Regions from separate parts of the Streptomyces sp. BBFR51 genome, predicted to be linked through region 3. Evidence: riboswitches for the same ligand, from Rfam matches in the RefSeq annotation. Region 3 holds a riboswitch; each other region holds the start of a gene.
What was found. Region 3 has a riboswitch for cobalamin ahead of metE (5-methyltetrahydropteroyltriglutamate--homocysteine S-methyltransferase). Riboswitches for the same ligand answer to the same signal wherever they lie in the genome.
Positions count from the first base shown of each region.

Region 1: it holds a riboswitch for cobalamin, as region 3 does, so the genes downstream of both, ACGH7X_RS09285 (cobalamin biosynthesis protein) here and metE (5-methyltetrahydropteroyltriglutamate--homocysteine S-methyltransferase) in region 3, are expected to answer to the same signal.
Region 2: it holds a riboswitch for cobalamin, as region 3 does, so the genes downstream of both, ACGH7X_RS37735 (ABC transporter substrate-binding protein) here and metE (5-methyltetrahydropteroyltriglutamate--homocysteine S-methyltransferase) in region 3, are expected to answer to the same signal.
Region 4: it holds a riboswitch for cobalamin, as region 3 does, so the genes downstream of both, ACGH7X_RS29400 (energy-coupling factor ABC transporter permease) here and metE (5-methyltetrahydropteroyltriglutamate--homocysteine S-methyltransferase) in region 3, are expected to answer to the same signal.

Region 1 is NZ_CP172448.1:2,050,343-2,055,628, reverse strand. Features, by position in the region: gene cobN (cobaltochelatase subunit CobN) at 1-229, opposite strand, end outside; gene ACGH7X_RS09290 (cobyric acid synthase) at 226-1,758, opposite strand; gene ACGH7X_RS09285 (cobalamin biosynthesis protein) at 1,755-2,720, opposite strand; cobalamin riboswitch at 2,820-2,965, opposite strand; gene ACGH7X_RS09280 (hypothetical protein) at 3,101-3,322, opposite strand; gene pitH (low-affinity phosphate transporter PitH) at 3,357-4,613, opposite strand; gene ACGH7X_RS09270 (class II aldolase/adducin family protein) at 4,837-5,286, shown strand, end outside.
Region 2 is NZ_CP172448.1:8,307,976-8,313,261, reverse strand. Features, by position in the region: gene ACGH7X_RS37740 (ABC transporter permease) at 1-190, opposite strand, end outside; gene ACGH7X_RS37735 (ABC transporter substrate-binding protein) at 192-1,754, opposite strand; cobalamin riboswitch at 1,807-1,935, opposite strand; gene ACGH7X_RS37730 (ABC transporter substrate-binding protein) at 2,161-3,696, shown strand; gene ACGH7X_RS37725 (ABC transporter permease) at 3,698-4,642, shown strand; gene ACGH7X_RS37720 (ABC transporter permease subunit) at 4,639-5,286, shown strand, end outside.
Region 3 is NZ_CP172448.1:534,700-539,985, forward strand. Features, by position in the region: gene ACGH7X_RS02445 (aspartate/glutamate racemase family protein) at 1-159, shown strand, start outside; gene ACGH7X_RS02450 (GntR family transcriptional regulator) at 286-936, shown strand; gene ACGH7X_RS02455 (GNAT family N-acetyltransferase) at 1,064-1,993, opposite strand; gene ACGH7X_RS02460 (hypothetical protein) at 2,172-2,612, shown strand; cobalamin riboswitch at 2,687-2,910, shown strand; gene metE (5-methyltetrahydropteroyltriglutamate--homocysteine S-methyltransferase) at 3,067-5,286, shown strand, end outside.
Region 4 is NZ_CP172448.1:6,428,059-6,433,344, forward strand. Features, by position in the region: gene ACGH7X_RS29385 (ATP-binding cassette domain-containing protein) at 1-561, opposite strand, end outside; gene cbiQ (cobalt ECF transporter T component CbiQ) at 558-1,307, opposite strand; gene ACGH7X_RS29395 (energy-coupling factor ABC transporter substrate-binding protein) at 1,308-1,655, opposite strand; gene ACGH7X_RS29400 (energy-coupling factor ABC transporter permease) at 1,652-2,359, opposite strand; cobalamin riboswitch at 2,389-2,574, opposite strand; gene ACGH7X_RS29405 (MerR family transcriptional regulator) at 2,645-3,238, opposite strand; gene ACGH7X_RS29410 (potassium channel family protein) at 3,308-3,769, opposite strand; gene ACGH7X_RS29415 (chloride channel protein) at 3,862-5,208, opposite strand.

The sequences.
Region 1 (5,286 bases), 1.5 Mb from region 3:
CGAGCAGCACGGTCGGAATCCCGGACGCCTTCAGCGCCGCCAGCCCGTCCTCCCAGGCGCGCTTGCCGCCGAGCAGGCGCACGACGGCGAGGTCCGCGCCATCGAGGAGCCCCGGCAGCTCCTGCGTCACGTCGACCCGGGTCGGGTTGCCGATCCGGTAGGCGGCCTGAGACGCACGGGCCGCCAGGAGGTCCGTGTCGGCGGTCGACAACAACAACACTGTGCTCATGCGGGCGCTCCCGGTGGAATGAAAGGCAGTCCTTGTGGCGCGCCGGACTCGATGAGCCGCCACAGCGCGTCGGTGTCCGCGTGGTGTTCGATCAGATCGCCGAGCCGGTCGAGCTGCTCCTCGCGCAGCGCGGCGAACGAGGTGTCGGGCGCCGGCACGAAGCGGCGGCCCGCGGCGGCGGCCACCTCGCGCAGGAACGCCCGCCGGAAGCCGTCCGACTCCAGCGAACCGTGCCAGTGCGTGCCCCAGGTCCGGCCGACCCGGCAGCCGTCCAGGCTGTGTCCTCCGTCATCAGAGATGAACGCCTCGCCGCCCGTCACTTCGGCGACCCCGTGGTGGATCTCGTACCCCTCGACGCGCTCGCCGAGGGCCTCGCCCACCGGCCGCGTGAGGGTCTTCTCGCGGGCGAACCGCACCCGCACGGGCAGCAGTCCGAGCCCGTCCACGTGCCCGGCGCGCGACTCCACCTCGTCCTCGATGTGCTCGCCGAGGAGCTGGAAGCCGCCGCAGACGCCGAGCACCGGCAGACCGTCGGCGGCCCTGCGCGTGAGGGCGTCCGCAAGCCCCCGCTCCCGCAGCCACTCCAGCGCCCGGACCGTCCCGCGCGTCCCCGGCACGACGACGAGATCGGCGTCGGCCAGCTCCTCCGGCCGGTCCACGAACCGCACCACGACGCCCGGTTCGGCGGCCAGCGCGTCCACGTCCGTGAAGTTCGACATCAGCGGGACGGCACAGACCGCGACCCGCAGCACGTCCTCGCCGACCGGCGGGGCGACGACCGACTCCCGCACCGTCCCCCGAAGAGAGACGCGCAACCCGTCCTCCTCGTCGATGCCGAGCCCGTGCTGGAAGGGCAGGACGCCGTACGTCCGCCGTCCGGTGAGGCCGTGCAGCATGTCCAGCCCCGGCTCCAGCAGGGACACGTCGCCGCGGAACTTGTTGACCAGGAACCCGGCGACCAGCGCCTGGTCCTCGGGCGCCAGCAGCGCCACCGTGCCGAAGAAGGAGGCGAAGACGCCCCCGCGGTCGATGTCGCCGACGACCAGGACGGGGAGCCCGGCGCCCCGGGCGATCCCCATGTTCACGATGTCGGTGCGGCGCAGGTTGATCTCGGCGGGGCTGCCCGCTCCCTCGCAGATCACCGCGTCGTACGTGCCGCGCAGCTCGGCCAGGGAGTCGAGCACCGTGCCGAGCAGCCGCTCCTGGCGTCCGCCGTGGTAGCCGCGGGCGCTCATCTCGCCGACCGGCCTGCCGAGCAGCACGACCTGGCTGCTGCGCTCGCCGCCCGGCTTGAGCAGCACGGGGTTCATGTGCGCGGTCGGCTCCACCCGGCAGGCCTGGGCCTGCATGGCCTGCGCCCGGCCGATCTCGGCGCCCTCGCGGGTCACGAAGGAGTTGAGTGACATGTTCTGCGCCTTGAAGGGCGCGACCTTGACGCCCTGGCGCACCAGCCAGCGGCAGATCCCGGCGGTGACGACGCTCTTGCCGGCGTCGGAGGTGGTGCCGGCGACGAGGAGGCCACCGTTCATGACGTACGTCCTTTCCCGACCGCCCCGCGCACGGCGAGCCGCGCGCCCGCGCACACGCCGAGCGCGAGCCAGCCCACGCGCCGTGAGAGGCGTACCGCCCGGTCGATGTCGCCTGAACCGGCCCGGACCGCGCGTCCCGCCGCCCCGTTGAGGACGGGCCGGTGCTCGACGCGCCCGCCGTAGGAGAGCGTCCCGCCGAGCCGCACGCCCAGGGCGCCCGCGAACGAGGCCTCCACGGGCCCGGCGTTGGGGCTCGGGTGCTGCGCCGCGTCCGCGCGCCAGGCCCGTACGGCGCCCCGCGGATCGCCGCCGGCGACGGTGGTCAGGACGGCGGTCAGGCGGGCGCCCGGCCAGCCCGCGAGGTCGTCGAGGCGGGCCGAGGCCCAGCCGTAGCGGCGGTACTTGGGGGACTTGTGGCCGACCATGGCGTCCAGCGTGTTCACGGCCCGGAAGCCGAGCAGCCCGGGCACTCCGGCCACGGCGCCCCACACCAGGGCGCCCACCACCGCGTCCGAGGTGTTCTCGGCGACGGACTCCACGACCGCCCGGGCGATCCCGTCGGCGTCCAGCGCCTGCGGGTCCCGCCCGCACAGGTGCGGCAGCCGCGCCCGGGCGGCCTCGACGTCCCCCGCCTGCAGGGCCCGCCCGATCGCGGTGGCCTCGCGGGCCAGCGAAGTGCCGCCGACCACCGCCCAGGTGGCCGCGCCGGTCAGCGCGACGGAGGCGGTGGGGCAGCGGCGTACGGCCTGCGCGGCGGCGGAGCCGAGGGCGGCGGCGCCACCGGCGCAGACGACGGTGTGCAGCGCGCCCCAGCCCCGGTGGTCCCGCCACAGCACCCGTTCCACGGCACCGGCGGCACGGCCGAACGCGGCGACCGGGTGTCCGCGGCGCGGATCGCCGAGGAGGAGGTCGCCGAGGAGGCCGGCGGCGGCACCGTACGCGAAGACGCGTCCGGCACGCACGGGTTCAGCCGGTCACACGGTCAGGGAAGTACCTGGTACTGAACGTCGGGCGGCAGCCGGGCATCGCGTTGTGTCCTCACTCAGGGTGTCCACGCCCTGGTTCGAAGAGACCGGCGGTGAGAGTTCCTGGCTCCCGGGGGTCCTGTTTCCCCGGTCACAGTGGCGGGACCGCGCCGGATTCGCACCGGGCTTCCTCTCCTGCCGCCGTAGATGGCCTCGGAAGTCCACCACGGTCCGCGAACACCCGTCAACCTGGCGTTGACCTGCGACGGGGGAGTGTGCGAAGGCCCACACACGGGTGGTGTGCGCCGGCACGCGCGAAGGCGGGGCGCGGGACGGTTCGAGTCCGTCCCGCGCCCCGCCTCACGGGTGCGCGGTGGTCAGGCCACGATCAGGTAGATCCCGTACGCCACCGCCGCCGCGCAGGCCGCGAAGCACGCGTACGCGCCGGTGACCGCGAGGCCCGCGGAGCCGCCCTGGGCGACGGCACGCTCCTGGCGGGAGAGGCCGACGATGCCGAGGGTGAACAGGCCCACCAGGGCCACCGTGACCACGAGGCTGACGCCGAAGACGGAGCCGATGGCTGCCCAGTCGATGCTCATGGAGGTTCGCTTCCTTCGTACCCGGTGCCCGGGTTCAGACGGTGGTGGCGGCCGACGGGGCCTTGGGGTCGGGGGTGGTGGCCGGAGCCGGGACGGTGGCGGCCAGTTCCTCGGTCACGCCCGTCGGGGGCGGCGAGACGGCGGCCATCGCCGTGGTGACCACCCCGGCCGGCTCGGAGCTCTCGGGCTCCTCGGCGTCGACGACGTTGGTGTGGTCGACGACCTCGCGGCGGGAGATCCGCCAGATCGCGAAGCTGGACGCGATCAGGAACACCGCGACGAGGGCCGTGCCCCAGTCGCCGAGGCGGCACACCCACTCGGCGAGCGCGGCGACCAGGGCCGCGGCCGGCAGCGTCAGCCCCCAGGCGACGAACATCCGGGTGGCCGTGGACCAGCGGACCACGCCGCCCTTGCGGCCGAGGCCCGCGCCCATCACCGCGCCGGAGACCGAGTGCGTGGTGGAGAGCGAGAAGCCGAGGTGGGAGGAGGCCAGGATGACCGTGGCGGCACTGGTCTGGGCGGCGAAGCCCTGCTGCGGCTGAAGGTCGGTCAGGCCCTTGCCCATGGTGCGGATGATGCGCCAGCCGCCGAGGTAGGTGCCGAGCGCGATGGCCAGGCCCGCGCCCAGGATGACCCACACCGGCGGGTCGGAGTCGGGGGCGAGCGAGCCGCCGGCGATCAGGGCGAGGGTGATGATGCCCATCGTCTTCTGCGCGTCGTTGGTGCCGTGGGCCAGCGAGACCAGACCGGCGGAGGCGATCTGCCCGGCGCGGTAGCCCTTCTTGGCGGCCTTGCCGTCGGCCTTGCGGCCCAGCGAGTACGTCATCCGGGACGCGAGCATCGCCGCGAGACCGGCCACGATCGGGGCGGCGATCGCCGGGAGGAGCACCTTGGTGACGAGCACGTCACCGTTGACCGCGCCGATGCCCGCCGAGGCGACGGCGGCGCCGATCAGACCGCCCATGAGAGCGTGCGAGGAACTGGACGGGAGCCCGACCAGCCAGGTCAGCAGGTTCCAGAGGATCGCGCCGACCAGGGCGGCGAAGATGACCTCGGGACGGATGCCGGTCTCGTCGACGAGACCCTTGGAGATCGTGTTGGCGACCTCCACCGAGAGAAAGGCGCCTACAAGGTTGAGGACGGCGGACATCGCCACCGCCACCTTGGGCTTGAGCGCACCGGTCGAAATGGTCGTTGCCATCGCGTTCGCGGTGTCGTGGAAACCGTTCGTGAAATCAAACGCGAGTGCGGTTACCACCACAATCGCGAGGATCAGCGAGAAGCTTTCCATTTACCCAGGCAATCGTTCGAGGTCATTGGCTGGACGAACGTAGGTAACCAGGGTGAACGGAAGATGAACTGAACAGGGCTTCACGGTGACCGGAAACGGTGCCGGCGGCTCCCTCTGCGTGCCCGGTCCGGTGCTCTCCGGAGACGCCCCTGGCAGGATCGCCGCGAGGCCGTGCGGCAAGGGACGTGAGGGGCGCGGAGGCGCCCGTGAGGAGACGGTGACTGTGACGCGATCGCGGGTCGGACGGGTGGGCGCAGCGGCCGGGGAACGGGCCGGGCAACCTGCCGGGCGACGGGCGCGGGAGGAGGTCCGGGAGGCGGTCCTGGAGTCGGCCTGGGCGGAACTCGTCGCGACGGCCCGGCGGACGGTGGCGGACGGGCTGGTGGTCGGCACCTCCGGCAACGTCTCGGTGCGGGTCGGCGACACGGTCCTGGTCACCCCGTCGGGGGTGCCCTACGACCGGCTGACCCCGGACGACGCAACCGGCGTCGACCTGGACGGCCGGCAGGTGCTCGGCACGCTGGTCCCCACCAGCGAACTGCCCATGCACCTCGCCGTGTACCGCGCCGACCCCGACGCCCGGGCCGTCGTCCACACCCACGCCGTGCACGCGACGGCGGTCTCGCTGCTCGTCCCCGAACTCCCCCCGGTCCACTACATGGCCGCCGCGCTC
Region 2 (5,286 bases), 7.8 Mb from region 3:
GCGTCCAGGCCGGCTCGTCCAGGCCCAGCCGGGTACGGAGCGCGGCCACCTGTTCGGGGGTGCCCAGTTCGCCCCGGAGCACGTCGGCGGTGTCGCCCGGCAGCAGGGAGCCCACGGCGAACACGGCGACCAGGACCACGAGACACTGGAGGACGGCGAACAGGGAGCGGCGCAGGACGTAGGCGCGCACGTCAGCCGACGCGGACCCGGTCGAAGCGGGCCCAGTCGTGCGAGTTCGGCGGGGCGGCGCGCAGGCCGCTCACCGACCGGGCGACGGCGTCGTTGGCGTCGGAGAACGCCCACACCAGCAGCCCCGACGCGTCCCGGGCGATCTTCTGCGCACGGGTCAGGAGCGCGAGCCGTTGCCGCTCGTCCCGGCTGGTGCGGGAGCGCTCCAGCAGTTCGTCGAACTTCTTCGAGGCGTACTGCGTCTGGTTGCGGGCCGCGCCGCCGCGGACCCGTTGCTCGAGGAAGTCGGAGACGGGGAGGGTCGAGGTGGTGTTGAAGGCGGCGACACCCTTGGTCTTGATCTCGCTGAAGTACGTGCTGGACGCCCGGGTGTTGGCGGTCAGCCGCAGCCCCACCTCGCGCAGCTGCCCCGCCATGAGGTCCGCGGCCGGCTCCCAGGCGGCGTCGACGGAGCTGGTCTCGACGGTGAGGTGCAGCCCCTGCGCACCGGCCTGCTTCACCAGCCGCCGTGCCTCCTCGACGTCCCGTTCGCGGGGGCCGAGGTCGTCCGGGTAGCCGTGCAGGCCCAGTCCGAACAGGTCGTTGCCCACCTCGCCGTGGCCGGCCAGGGCGACCCTGACCAGTTCCTCCCGGTCGATGCCCAGTTGTACGGCCCGCACCAGCCGGGGATCGTCGAACGGCGTGCGGCCGGTGCGCAGCAGGAGCTGCTGCGCGGTGGCGCGCCGCGCGGTCAGCAGCCGTGTCGAGCCGTCCTGCTTCAGCCGTTCCACGGAGGCGCCCGCCATGTCTGCGGCGTAGTGGACCTGGCCGGACAGCAGCGCGTTGAGCCGGGCCGACTCCTCGTTGGCGGGGACGATCTCCAGCTCGGCGATGTGCGGGGCGCCGTCCCAGTGGTCCGCCCAGCGCCGGAAGCGGGCGGTGCCGCCGGGCGTGAACGACACGTAGGTGAAGGGGCCGGAGCCCACGGGCTCGTGGAAGTCGGTCGTCCCGTCGGGGACGATCTCGGTTCCGGGGCCGGCGAAGGCGGTGGGGAACTCGAAGTTCGGGGCCTTCAGCACGAGGACGACGGAGCGTTCGCCGTCGGCCGCGCTCGCGTCGAAGTCGATCGCGGAGAGCAGCACTTGGGAGGGTGAGCCGGTGGCGGGGTCGGCGGCCCGGCGGTAGCTGTAGAGCACGTCCTTCGCGGTGACGGGTTTCCCGTCGTGGAACGCGGCCTTGCGCAGCCGTATGCGCCACCGGGTGCCGGAGGCGTCGCTCTCCCAGGACTCCGCGAGCCGCTCGCGCACGGACATGTCGTCGGCGTACGTGCCCAGCGTGTCGTACAGGGCCTTGGCGCGGGCCTGGTCGACGAAGTTGGGGGCGACATGGGGGTCGAGGGTCTCCTGGGAGCCGCCGGCCGTGAACGCGGCCCGGAACCGGTCGCCGCTCGCTCCGTCCTTGCCGTCCCCGGCGCAGCCGGTGAGCAGACCGGACGCGGTCAGCGCCAGGGCGCCCGAGGCGGCCAGCACCCCCCGTCTGCCGGGTTCGGGCCGCCGTACGGTCTCCGTGCGGGCATGCGTCGTCACAGCCGATCCTCTCCGGGGTGTCCTCGCCCCTGCCTGCGGACCGGCGACGGGTCAGTCTCCTGGCTTCCGGATCGTCGCTCGCCTCCGCCTTCCCGTCCGCTCGCGCGGACAGTGGCGTGCAGGAGGATCGCTCCCCGGTCACAGTGGCGGGACCGCGCCGGACTCGCACCGGCTTCCTGGTCCCCGTCGCCTCTTGCGCCCATTCTGGCCCACGCGGGGGTGCGGTCCGCGACCGGGGCCGGTCCGTGCGCCTCCCCGGTCCGTGCACATCCCCGAGCCGCCGGGCCGCCCCGAGTGCTCCATCCCACCTCCGGGCACTATTGCATGACTGTCGCAACAACTTATTGAATGCATATGCTGATCCGTCGAAACGATCAGCAGACAGTCAGCAGGAAGGTGCGTACGCATGCCGGTCCCCCTGTCCCGCCGCAGCGTCCTCGCGGCGGCCGCCGCCGCGGGTGCCGGTCTGCTCACGGGCTGCCAGGCGTCGGGCGGTTCGGGTTCCTCCACGCCCCGCGAGGGCGGGAGTCTGCGAGCCGTGTTCCCGGGCGCGGGGGTCAAGGAGACGATGGATCCGCACGCGCAGCGGCAGTTCGTCGACATCGCCCGTCACAAGGCGGTCTTCGACAAGCTCGTCGACCTGGACGCCACCCTGCGGCCCGTGCCCCGGCTGGCGCGTTCCTGGTCCAGTGACGACTCGGCCCGCGTCTGGCGGTTCGAGCTGCGCGAGGCCCGCTTCCACGACGGGCACGCCCTCACCCCCGAGGACGTCCTGTACAGCATCTCCCGGATCCTCGACCCCGACGCCGCGGACCATCTGGCGAAGAAGTCGCTGTCCCACGTGGACCTCGCCAACTGCCGCGCCGTGGGACGGCACGGCGTCGAGATCTCCCTCACCCGGCCCAACGCGGAACTGCCCACACTGCTGGCCATGACCGGCACGGCCGTCGTCCGAGACGGCTGGAACGACCCGGGGCGCCCCGTCGGCACCGGCCCGTTCCGTTTCGTGTCCTTCACCGGCGGACGCGAGTTCACCGGCCGCCGGTTCGACGACCACTGGGGCGGCGCCGCCCACCTGGACGAGGTGCACATCCTGTCCGCCGAGACCGAGGCGCGGGCCGCCGCCGTGCGCGCGGGCGAGGTGCACTACGCGCACGAGATGACGCCGACCTTCGCCCGTACGGTCGAACACGACAGCCGGGTACGGGTGGTGGCGACCGCGCGCAGCGGGGTGCAGGGCTTCGCCCTCAAGACGGACCGGCCCCCGTTCGACGACCCGGACGCGGCGCTGGCCGTCAAGCTCCTCCTCGACCGCGAGCGGCTCGTGGACGTGGTCTGCGCGGGCCGCGCCGAGATCGGCAACGACCTGTACGGCAAGGGGTTCACGTACTACCCGGACGGCCTGGAGCAGCGCGAGCGGGACGTCGCGGAGGCCAGGCGGCTGCTGCGCCGTACCGGCCTGTACAACAAGAAGGTCTCCTTCTACACCTCCACCGCCGCGGACGGCTTCGCGCAGGCCGCGCACCTGTTCACCGAGCAGGCGGGTGAGGCCGGACTGCGGGTGGAGATCGTCAACGGGCCCCCGGAGTCCTACTTCACGGACGTCCTGAGCAAGGGCACCGTCACCAACCACCGGTGCGGGGCCATGCCCATCCCCACCTACATCAGCGAACGGCTGCTCACCGACGCGCCGCAGAACGCGACCGCCTGGGAGCGCCGGGACTTCGACGAGGCCTTCGCCGCCGCGCGGGCCGTCACCGACGACGCGGCACGCACCCGCGCGTACCGGTCGGTGCAGACGACACTCCGCGATCGTGGCGGCCTGGCGCTGTGGGCGCACCCGGAGTGGCTGAACGCCGTCTCCCGCACACTGCGGGGCGTGAAGGAGGCTCCGCCCAACACCGTGGACTGGGCGCGGTTCGACACGGTCTGGCTGGACTGAGGTGCTGCGGTACGCGCTGCGGCGGTGCGGGTGGACCGTCGTCCAGCTCGCCGTGCTCGGCGTCGTCGTCTTCCTGCTGACCAATCTGCTGCCGGGCGACGCGGCCACCGTCGACTTCAACGAGCAGGCCGGTCTCGACCAGGTGGCTCAGCTGCGCGAGCAGATGGGTCTCGACCGGCCGCTGGGTGAGCGCTTCGTCGACTGGGCGGGGGACCTGCTCACCGGTGACCTCGGCACCTCGCTGGTGGGCGGCGGTCCGGTGAGCGACGCCCTGTTCTCCACCGTCGGGGTGACGGCCACGCTGGCCGGCGTCACACTCCTGCTGCTGGTCCCGCTGGCCGTCGCCGTCGGCCTGTTGACGGGGCTGCGGGCCGGCGGCCGTACGGACCGTGTGGTGTCCGCCGTGACGCTGACCCTGACGTCGATACCGGACTTCGTGCTGGCCCTGCTGCTGGTGGCGTTCTTCTCGCTGCGGCTGGGCTGGCTGCCCTCCACGTGGGTGGGCGCCGACGACGGCTGGTGGCAGCGCCCGGAACTGTTCGTGCTGCCGGTGGCTGTCCTGCTGGCCCGCACCGTGTGTGTGCTGTCGCGGCAGATCCGGGCCGGCACGATCACGTCGCTCAACTCCGGCTACACGGTGCAGGCCCGCCGTCTGGGGGTGCCGCCGACGCGGCTGGTGCTGCGGCACGTGCTGCCCAATGCAGCCGTGCCGGGCGTACAGGAACTGGCCCGCACCGGGGACCAGTTGCTGGGCGGTGTACTCGTCGTGGAGGCGGTGTTCGCCGTTCCCGGCACCGCGACGGCGCTGGTGGCGGCCGTGCAGAACCGTGACGTGCCCACCGTCCAGGCGCTCACCCTGACCCTCGCCGCCGTCGCCTGTCTGCTCAATCTGGCGGCGGATCTCGTCACCCAGCGCCTGGCTCCCCGTTCGGAGGTGCTGCGATGAGCGGCATACGGTCCCGGCCCCGTCGGCGGGTGTGGGGCGGCGCGGTGCTCCTGGCGCCGCCGGTGGCGACGGCCGTCGTCGGCCCGCTGGTGACGTCCGCCGACATCCCTTCCGACGGAATGCCGTACGCCCTCGGTGACGGACATCCGCTGGGCACCGACGCGTTGGGCCGGGACGTGCTGTCGCTGGTGCTGCGTGGCGGGGCCAGCGCCCTGGGCGTGGCGTGCGCCGCGGTGGCCCTGGCCGTGCTCGTCGGCGGGGTGCTCGGGCTGGCGGCCGCGGCCTCTCGCAGCCGCTTCGTCGACGACCTGCTCATCCGGCCCGTGGAGCTGTTGCTGCCGCTCCCCTCGCTTCTGGTGATCAGTGTGGTGGGAGTCGGCTGGCGTGGGGACCCGGTCGCGGTGGCACTGGCGGTGGCCGCCCTCAACGTACCGGCCGTGGCGCGGCTGTTGCGGGCGGCGGCGCTCGACGCGGCCAGTGGCCCCGTCGCCGAGGCCATGCGGCTTCAGGGCGAGTCGCCGGCGCGGATTCTGTTCGGGCACGTCGGACGGGCCGTGCTGCCGGTGGCCGCCGCCGACGCGGGCACCCGGGTCGGCGCCGCGGTCTTCACGGTGGCCGCCGCCAACTTCCTGGGGCTGGGCCTG
Region 3 (5,286 bases):
GTCGTGGAGCGCACCGGCGTGCCCGTGGTCGACGGGGTCGCCGCCGCGGTGACTGTCGCGGAGTCCCTGGTCCGGCTGGGCCTGTCCACGTCCAAGGTGCGCACCTACGCCCGTCCGCGCCCCAAGCGGATCGTCAACTGGCCTCCCCGCACCGGCTGATCCCTGCGCGCGCCTCCCGCACCGCGGCCCGCCGCAGGCCGCGGGGTATTCTGACGGGCCGCCCGACCACCGCTGTGCACGGCGCGGTCGGCGTGACTCGGAACGGGACGACGACGAAGGACGGCGATGGCTGCGTCAGAGGGCTTCACGCCCGAGTCCGAGCGGGTCACGCGGCGGTTGCGGGACGACATCATCGACGGGGTGCGGGGCCCGGGCAGCCGACTGGTCGAACGGGAGCTGGCAGAGTCCCTCGGGGTGAGCCGGCTCCCCGTCCGGGAGGCCCTCAGGACGCTGGTGTCCGAGGGTCTGGTGACGCCGAGACCACGGACCTGGGCGGTCGTGCGGGAGTTCACCACGAGCGACATCGCCGACCTGGACGAGGTCCGTTCGGGCCTGGAGACCCTGGGGTTCCGGCTCGCCGCCCAACGGCACACGCGGGAGGGCCTCGACCGGCTCCGCGCGACGGTGGACGCCGAACTCGAGGCGGCCCGCGCGGACGACCCGGTACGCGCCCGCCGGGCGGCCGCAGACTTCCACCAGACGGTCATCTCGCTGGCCGCCAACGAGCTGCTCAACGAACTCGAGCGGGTCCTGCGCAGCCGGCTGCGCTGGCTCATGGGCCAGCACGACGACCTGCTGGCCGTCGCCCTCGAACACGACGCCCTCTACCAGGCCATCGCGGCCCGCGACGTGGACCGCGTCCAGACGCTGGTCCTCCATCACCTGGCGACGAGCCGCAGCGCGGCCCTGGGCCACCATGCGAGGGAGCGCTCCTAGCGGGGCCGCTCCAGGTGACTCCTGGACGTACGTCGCGCTGCTCGGTGCGGTGACGGTGGCGATCGCGATGGTGCTCTGAGGGACCGCGGTCCCCGCCCGGAAGGCACCGCGCCGGGCCCGGGCGCCGTCAGGCGAGCACGGCTTCCCAGGTGTCGACCGCGAAGTGCACCGTCATGCCGTTGCGGCCGTACAGCCGCGGGGCGCCCGTCGCGTTCGCGGTGTCGACACCGAGGCCCACCGTGTCCCGGCCCCGGGCGGCGAACTGCGCGAAGGCGTGGCGCAGGAGGAACCCGCCCAGGCCCCGGCCGCGGGCCTCGCGCACCACGCCGATGCCGCGGATCCAGCCCATGGCCTCGCGGTCGTCCCGGGCCAGCAGGAACGCGGCGTCCCCCAGGTCGTCGGTGGCGGCGATCCACACCAGGGACCAGTCGAGACCCGCGGCGTCGATGTCGTCCAGCCACAGCCGGTACTCGCGCGGCTGGAAGTCGAAGTGCCGCGCGAACGACCGCTGGTACAGCTCGTGCACGCGGACGCGGTCCGCCTCGGTGGTGCAGGCCCGCACCCGGACACCGGCCGGGGCCCGGGGCGGGAGGTCGGCCGCCGGGTCCACCGCGCGGTGCAGTACGTGGTGGCACCGGACGATCTTCCAGCCGCGCTCCTCGAGGAGTGCGGTGTCGGTCGTGGGCCGGGTGTTGAGGTGCAGGTGGACCACGGCGCGCTCCGCGCCGTTCGCCCGTGCCTTGGCCAGGGCGCGGGTCTCCATGGCCGCCAGCACGCGCAGACCGGTCCGCTGGTGGTCGGGCAGCACGTAGTGGTCGATGTCGACGCGCTCCCCGCCGGACTCGTCCCACAGCAGCCCGTAGGCCACCAGCCGGCCGTCGTCGAAGGCGAGCCACGAGTCCCGCGTCAGGTCGGTCTGCTGATGCTTCAGGTCGGCTTCGACGGTGTGCTGGTCGGTCTCGGGCCTGCCGATCTCGATCCGGTCTATCTCGTTGAGGAGTCCGGTGATGGCGGGGGCGTCGGCGAGTGTGGCCGGCCGCAGGTCGGCGGGAGACATGAGGAAAGGGTCGGGGGCGGCGGCGGGTGCCCGCAACGGGTTTTCCGCCGGGCGCCGGCGGGGCCGGACCCGGTCGGCGGCTCCGGAGGGGGCGACCGGGGGACGTAGGACGGCGAACAGGGGGCATACGGATGATGACCCGAGCCCCTCTCCCCCGCCGACCCACGGGAGTCCCCCTGTGACGCCGAGCCTGCGCACCGCCCGCGCGTGCCGTGCCGCCGCCGCGCTCCTTGTCGTTGCCGCCGGATACGCGGCCACCCACCATCCCTGGCTCGCCGCGCCCGGCCTGTACGCCGCCGCGGTGTTCGCCTGGTGTGCCGCCCGTGAGAGCGCGTTGCACCGGCGAAGTCTCGTACGGGCACAGCGCGCCGAGCGCCTGGCCCGCCCCCGGCTGCGGCAGCCGCTCGGGACCGGTCTCGAGCCGTGCTGCGCGTTCTGGCGGCACTCCGACGGCGCCGTGCACGGCCCGGAGTGCACCCGCCCCGCCGCCGCCCGCGTCCTCCTGGGCGACGACTGCTGCGAGCGGTGGTGGACGTCCCTCGGCACACGGCACGACGCGGACTGCCGTCGCCGCTCCGGCACCCCGGACCAGGATCGCGCGCACCCGGCCCAGCAGTAGGACGCGGGGCGGCGTGCTTCACCTCGCCGTCCACGTGCCGGACACGACCGGCCCCTCCCGCGCCCGGTCCCGGTAGGGTGGGTGGTGCAGCTGGTTCGCCCCGTCCGCCAGGCGGGACGCGTCGCAAGAGGGAACCCGGTGGGAATCCGGGACTGCCCCGCAGCGGTGAGTGGGAACGACCGCCGTCATACGCACTGGGTCCGGCGACAAGGACCTGGGAAGCGACGGCCAGTAGGCGTCCTGGACGACAGGGACGGGCCCGCGAGTCCGAAGACCTGCCAACTGCCCGTGCGCGAGCCACTCGTGCGCGGACATCCCGGTGACCTCGAGGGCGGGTCGGCGAACACACCAGGCGGACGACGCGCCGTGCCACGCGCGTTTCCACCGCCCGGTCCGCCACCCTTCGCTGCCTCGTCCCGTCCCCGGGATCTCAGGGATTCGTCTCGCGAAGGAGATCTCCGTGACCCGTACGTCCGCCGCCGCACACGCCACCGTGTACGGCTACCCGCGCCAGGGCCCGAACCGGGAGCTGAAGAAGGCGATCGAGGGCTACTGGAGGGGTCGCGTCGACGCCGACGCCCTCCACTCCACCGCCGGGGAGTTGCGCCGCGCCACCTGGCGGCAGTTGGCCGCAGCCGGCCTCGACGAAGTGCCCACCGGTGACTTCTCGTACTACGACCACGTGCTGGACACCACCGTCATGGTCGGCGCCGTCCCCGAACGCCACCGGGCCGCGGTGGCCGCCGACGCGCTCGACGGGTACTTCGCCATGGCCCGGGGCACGCAGGACGTCGCGCCGCTGGAGATGACCAAGTGGTTCGACACCAACTACCACTACCTGGTGCCCGAGTTGGGCCCGGACACGCGGTTCGCGGCGGACTCGGGCAAGCAGGTCGCGGAGCTGCGCGAGGCCCTCGCCCTCGGACTGACGGCGCGCCCCGTCCTGGTCGGGCCCGTCACCTACCTGCTGCTGGCCAAGCCAGCGCCCGGCGTCCCCGCCGGCTTCGAACCCCTCACGCTCCTCGACCGCCTGCTGCCCGTCTACGCGGAGGTCCTCGCCGACCTGCGCGCGGCCGGCGCAGAGTGGGTGCAGCTCGACGAGCCCGCCCTGGTCCAGGACCGCACCCCGGCCGAGCTGAACGCCGTCGCGCGGGCCTACCGAGAGCTGGGCGCCCGCACCGACCGGCCGAAGCTGCTCGTCGCCTCCTACTTCGGCCACCTGGGCGAGGCCCTGCCCGTGCTGGCCAAGGCGCCGGTCGAGGGCCTGGCGCTGGACTTCACCGAGGCCGGTGCGGCCACCCTGGAAGGTCTCGCCGCGGTCGGCGGACTGCCCGGAAAGCGGCTGGTCGCCGGGGTGGTCGACGGCCGCAACATCTGGGTGAACGACCTGTCCCGGTCGCTGAGCACACTCGGCACCCTGCTCGGCCTGGCCGACCGCGTCGACGTGTCCGCCTCCTGCTCCCTCCTGCACGTCCCCCTCGACACGGCCGCGGAGCGGGACGTCGAGCCGCAGATCCTGCGCTGGCTCGCCTTCGCCCGGCAGAAGCTCGCGGAGACCGTGACCCTCGCCCGGGGCCTGGCCCGGGGCACCGGTGCCGTCACGGCCGAACTCGCCGCGAACCGCGCCGACCTCGCCTCCCGAGCCAGCTCCCCCATCACCCGGGACCCGGCCGTCCGCGCCCGCGCCGCCGCCGTCACGGAGGCCGACGACCGCCGCTCCCAGACGTACGCCGAGCGCTCCCCGGCCCAGCGCGCCCACCTGCGGCTGCCACCGCTGCCGACGACCACGATCGGCTCCTTCCCGCAGACCGGTGAACTGCGCACCGCCCGCGCCGACCTGCGGGCGGGCCGCATCGGCACGGAGGGCTACGAGGAGCGGATCAGGGCGGAGATCCGGGAGGTCGTCGCCTTCCAGGAGAAGACCGGCCTGGACGTCCTGGTGCACGGCGAGCCCGAACGGGGCGACATGGTCCAGTACTTCGCCGAGCGGCTGACCGGCTACCTGGCGACCCAGCACGGCTGGGTGCAGTCCTACGGGACCCGCTACGTACGGCCGCCGGTCCTGGCCGGAGACATCTCCCGCCCCGAACCGATGACGACGCGCTGGACGGCGTACGCCCAGTCCCTCACCGACCGGCCGGTCAAGGGGATGCTCACCGGCCCCGTCACCATGCTCGCCTGGTCCTTCGTCCGCGACGACCAGCCCCTCGCGGACACCGCGCGCCAGATGGCCCTCGCCCTGCGGGACGAGGTGAACGACCTGGAGGCGGCGGGCACTTCGGTCGTCCAGGTCGACGAGCCCGCGCTGCGCGAGACCCTGCCGCTGCGCGCGGCGGACCGGGCCGCCTACCTGGCCTGGGCCACCGAGGCGTTCCGGCTCACCACCGGCGGCGTGCGGCCGGACACCCAGATCCACACCCACATGTGCTACGCGGAGTTCGGTGACATCGTGCGGGCCATCGACGACCTCGACGCGGACGTCATCAGTCTGGAGGCCGCCCGCTCGCACATGCAGGTGGCGCGCGAACTGGCCGCCTCCGGCTACCCGCGCGAGGCCGGACCCGGCGTGTACGACATCCACTCGCCGCGCGTGCCGAGCGCCGGGGAGGCGGCCGAGCTGTTGCGCACCGGTCTGCGGGCGATCCCCGCGGAGCGGCTGTGGGTCAACCCGGAC
Region 4 (5,286 bases), 5.9 Mb from region 3:
CAGCCGCTCCTGCCCGTCCGGGTCGAGCCCCGCGGTCGGCTCGTCGAGGATCAGCACCCGGGGCCGCATCGCGACCGCCCCGGCGATCGCGGTCCGCTTGCGCTGCCCGTACGACAGCAGGTGCGTGGGCCGGTCGGCCAGCGCCGCGATGTCCAGCGCGGCGAGCGCCTCCCCGACCCGGGAGCGGACCTCCGCGTCGGGCAGCCCGAGGTTCAGCGGCCCGAAGGACACGTCCTGGCCGACCGACGCCGCGAAGAGCTGGTCGTCCGGGTCCTGCACCACCAGCTGCACCGTGGTCCGCAGCCGGGTCAGCCCCTTGCGGTCGTACGTCACCGGCTCCCCGCCGACCGTCAACGTCCCCGCACGCGGCCTGAGTCCGCCGCTGAGCAGCCGCATCAGCGTGGTCTTGCCACTGCCGTTGCGGCCCAGCAGCGCCAGCGCGCGCCCCTCGCGCACCGCGAAGTCCAGGCCCACCAGCACGTCCGGGCCCTCCTCGTACGCGAACGACGCGCCCCGCAGGGCGACCAGGGCCGGTTCCGGTGACTGCGCCGGTCCGCTCACGACAAGGGTCCTTCCAGTACGAGGGTCAGACAGGCCAGCGCCGCCAGCAGCGCGACGCTCGCCGCGGTGAAGGGCGCCGAGACGCGGGCCTCGGGCACCAGGACCCGCAGGGTGCCGTCGTAACCGCGCCCGGCGAGCCCCGACTGGAGCCGCGCCGCCCGGTCGAAGGCCCGTACGAACGCCGTGGCGCCGAGACCGCCGAGCGAACGCCAGGTGGCCGCCCGGGTGGTGTGCCCGAGCCGCGCGGCCTGCGCCTGGCGGATCCGGCGCACCGAGTCCAGCAGCAGGAAACTCATCCGGTACGTCACCAGCGCCACGTCCACGACCGGCGCGGGCACCCCGGCCCGCACCAGCCGGGGCAGCAGGTCCGACATCGGCGTGGTGAACGCGAACAGCAGCACCCCGAGCGAGGCCGCCGAGGTACGCAGCAGCAGCTCACCGGCGCGCACCGCACCGCCGTCGGCCACCGAGAGGAATCCGTCCGGGCCGCCCACCTGCACCAGCAGCGGAAGCGCCCCCGTCACGCAGAACCCCAGCGGCACCCGGTACGCCCGCCACAGCCCGCGCCGGGGCACGCCCGCCGGGCCGAGCAGCACGGTGAGCGCCGTCACCAGCACCAGCGCCGCACCCGGCCAGGGCGGCAGCGAGATCGCCAGCACGGTCAGGCCGAGCCCGAGCACGGCCTTGTCCACGGGATGGCGGCGGCGCCAGCGACTGCTGTGCGCCGCCGCGTCGATCGGCAGCACTCAGTCCCCTTCGGGGGTGTCCCGCGGTGCCGCCGTCGCCGCCGACGCCCGTTCCTCGCCCTGCCGCCGACCCCGGCGCAGACCGAAGTAGTACGCCAGCACACCCGCGCCGAGCGCGGCCTGAAGCGCGAACAGCGCCGACTCGATCTCCCCGGACGGCGGCTCGTACAGCGGCGAGAACCAGGGCTCGTAGTCCGGCTCGATCTCGGTGATCGCCGTCTCCGCCTCGGCGTCGGCACCGGCGAACGGCTCCTCCTTGTGGTCGCCGAGCCCCAGCACCAGCGGGAGCACCGCCAGCGCGGCCACGGCGAGCAGCAGCAGGGCGTTGACCTTCGTGTTGCGCTTCACCGGGCCACCGCCTCCCGCTCACCGGAGGAGGCCTTGCCGGCCTTGGTCAACAGGACGCCCAGCCGGGTCAGTTCCCCCTTGCTGGACTGCACGAGGAGCCGCATCACGACCACCGTGAGCAGGCCCTCGCTCACCGCGAGCGGGAGCTGCGTGACGGCGAAGATGGACCCGAACTTGCCGAGCGCGCCCAGGAAACCGCTGCTCGGGTCCGGGAAGGCCAGCGCCAGCTGCACACTGGTGACGCAGTAGGTGGACAGGTCGGCGACGAACGCGCCGAAGAACACGGTGACCATGAGCGGCACGTCGTAGCGGCGCAGCAGCCGGTAGACGCCGTACCCGGCCCAGGGGCCGACGATCGCCATCGAGAAGACGTTGGCGCCGAGCGTGGTCAGCCCGCCGTGCGCGAGCAGCAGCGCCTGGAAGAGCAGCGTGATGGTGCCCAGCACCGCCATGATCGGCGGTCGGAAGAGGATGGCACCCAGGCCGGTGCCGGTGGGATGTGAACAACTCCCGGTGACGGACGGCAGTTTCAGGGCCGACAGCACGAACGTGAAGGCCCCGGAGGCGCCGAGGAGCAACGTGCTCTCCGGGTGCTCCCTGACCTCACGGGTGAGTGACCGTACTCCGTGGACGACGAACGGCGCGGACGCGACACCCCAGGCGATCGCGTGCGCCGGTGGCAGAAAGCCCTCGGCTATGTGCATGGCTCAGCAGACCCTCTCCAGCACCTCGTGGATGGACGACGCGCCTTGGCCGGTCTCCTGGCTTACGGGTACCACCGCCCGTGCTCCGCCTTCCCGGGTCGCAAGGACCCAGTGGCTGCCCCTGAGGGCCGGAGCCGGACTTCCCGATTCACAGTGGCGAGGGCCGCACCGGCATCACACCGGATTTCCCGTTCACCAAGGCGTGGCGACAGTAGTGCGCCCACGGGGGTGGTGACAAGCGGGCCTCGGGCCCGGCGGACGCCCTGCCCGCCCGCCGGACAGGCCTCAGGGCTGCGGAAACAGCTGGCGGCGCCGCTCCGTCAGCCGTCGCCTGTCGTCCTCGCTCAGCGCGGCGAAGGTCTCCGCGCGGCGGCGGTGCAGGGCCCGGCGCTCCTCGTCGGTGAGGGTCTCGGCGTAGCGGCGCCGCGCCTCGCTCAGGCGGGCCACCTCTTCGGGGGTCAGGGGTCGTTCCACGGCGGTCATCTCCTCGATCACTTCCAGGTAGGCCTCGGTCGTGGTCCCGGCCGAGGCGTCGAGCGCGTCCAGCACCCCGAGCAGCCGGAGCCGCAGCTGCGCGGTCTGCCGCAGCCGCTCCTCGACCACGTCCAGTTGCCGCCGGATCAGCCGCGCCGGGTCGTGGTCCGGCTCGGCGTCCAGGACCGCGCGGATCTGCGTCAGGGGGAGCCCGAAGCTGCGCAGCGCCAGGATCCGGTGCAGGCGCCGGACGTCGGCGGCGTCGTAGCAGCGGTGCCCGCCGCCGGTGCGGGCGGACGGGGTGAGCAGGCCGAGCCGGTCGTAGTAGCGCAGGGCGCGGATGCTCAGGCCGGTCTCCCGGGCGAGTTCGCCGATGCGCCGGGTGCCGTCGTTCGCGTGCGTCATGGGCTCCTCCACGGGTGTACACCCGAGGCTAGAAGGTGACGCGGCGGCACCTTCAAGCCCCGGTCGGCCTCAGTGGCGCCGGCCCCGGTCGGTCCTGCCGACCACCCTGTCGCGCATCCGGGTGGTCAGCGCGGTGGCGGCGGCCGTGAGGAACACGAAGCTGTACGTGATCTGCAGCACGGTCACGACCCGGGCGGCCTGGCCCCGCGGGGTGATGTCCCCGTACCCGACGGTGGCGAGCGTGACCACGGTGAAGTACAGCGCGTCGACGCGGGTGTGCAGGCCGTTGAACTCGCCCGGCTGCTTGGCCAGGGCGTAGTACGTCGCCGAGAAGACGTGCACGGACAGGACGATCAGCAGGGAGATGACCACCCCGGGCCGGCTCTCCGGCCGGTCGAGCAGCACGTGCCGGATCTGCCGGAGCAGCAGCACGGCCACGACGGTCAGCAGCAGGGCGAACAGCACCCAGCTCAGCAGGGGGCGCTGCGGACCCAGTTGGTCGAGGGGGAGGAGGAAGTAGGCCACGACCACCGCCGCCGCGATCCCGGTCCTGACGATCCAGGGCCGGACGGTGTTCCAGGCGGTGTTCCGGGCGGTACGGGATCCGGCGGGCCGACGCTCCGTCACCGCGCCGCCCCCTCCGTCGACGCCCGGCCCGCCTCCGGGTCGGCCCTGCGCACCAACTGGGCGACGATGAAGGCGACGACCGACGCCATGACGATCAGCGGCATCTGGTCGTGGGCGTCCCGGCCCATCAGCAGCACCGCCAGTACGGCGCTGGCCAGCGGCAGCCCCGTCACCGCGGCCGCCGCGGCGGAGATGCCGAGGGCGAGGGCCGGGGTCGTGCCGAAGCCGGGCAGCCCCGAGCAGGCCAGGGCCGTCGCCGCGCCCAGCAGCACGGCCGGGAAGATCGGGCCGCCGCGCAGGCTGCCCAGCGCGATGCCCCAGGCCAGCCCCTTGCACGCGACCAGCGCGACCAGCGCCCCCACGGACCAGACGTGCGGGTGGGCGGCGAGCTGGGCGAGGGTGGCCTGGCCGGACAGCGCCGCCTCGGCCGGGGAACGGCCGGTGATCAGCGCGTACGCGGCGACACAGACGCCGACCGCGGTGGCGCAGACGACGGTGCGCAGCGCCGTGCGGTGCCGCGTCCAGGTGACCGTGCGCCGGCCCAGTTCGCGGGCCAGCGTGATCAGTACGGCGATCAGTGCCGCCGTGGGAAGGCCCCACAGGAAGTCGCCCACGTCCGGGTTGGCCTCGGGCGGCAGCTCGGGCAGGGACAGCGCACCGATGTCCAACCCCGTCCACTGCCCGAAGCCGGTGAAGACCAGGGCGCCCGTCGCGCTGGCCAGCAGACAGGGCAGCAGCAGGGCGACCAGCTGGGTGCCGGCCAGCCCCGCCCCCTCGATGAGCAGGACCGCCGCGGCCACCGGACCGCCGAGGATCGTGGAGATCGCGGCGGTGGACCCGGCCGTGGCGAGGATCGCGCTCGCCCGCTGGTCCGCGCCCGCGCCCGCCCGCCGCACCGCCAGCAGGGCGAGGCCGCTGCCGACGGCCATCAGCGGCGCCTCGGGGCCCAGCACCACGCCGAGCGGCAGCGTGGCCAGCGCGGCGAGGACCGCGCCGGGCAGTGCGCGGGGGCCGACGGGTGCGCCGCCCAGGCCGTTCACCGGCAGATGACCGCCGCCGCCCGGCATCCGGGTCACGATCGGCGCCAGGATCAGCCCCGCCAGCACCAGCGCGGGCAGCGGCCACCACCACGGCGGCGTGTCGTAGCCGGCCGCCTCGGGCAGCGACGTCCACACCCAGTGCTGCAACTCGTGCTGGAGGCCGACGAAGAAGAAGCAGGCCAGCGCGATGGGCACGCCGAGGAGCACACACAGCAGCAACAGCCGCCGGTAGCCGGGGCTGAGCAGCGTCTGCCGCAGGGACTGCTCGGCACGGGCCGGGACGGCGTTCGCCGGCGCGGTCACCGCACTCGCCCGCGCGGTCCGCGCCGGGGCGGCGGCCGACTCGTCACACGCTCTCCTTCGTCCACGCCACTCCCTCCC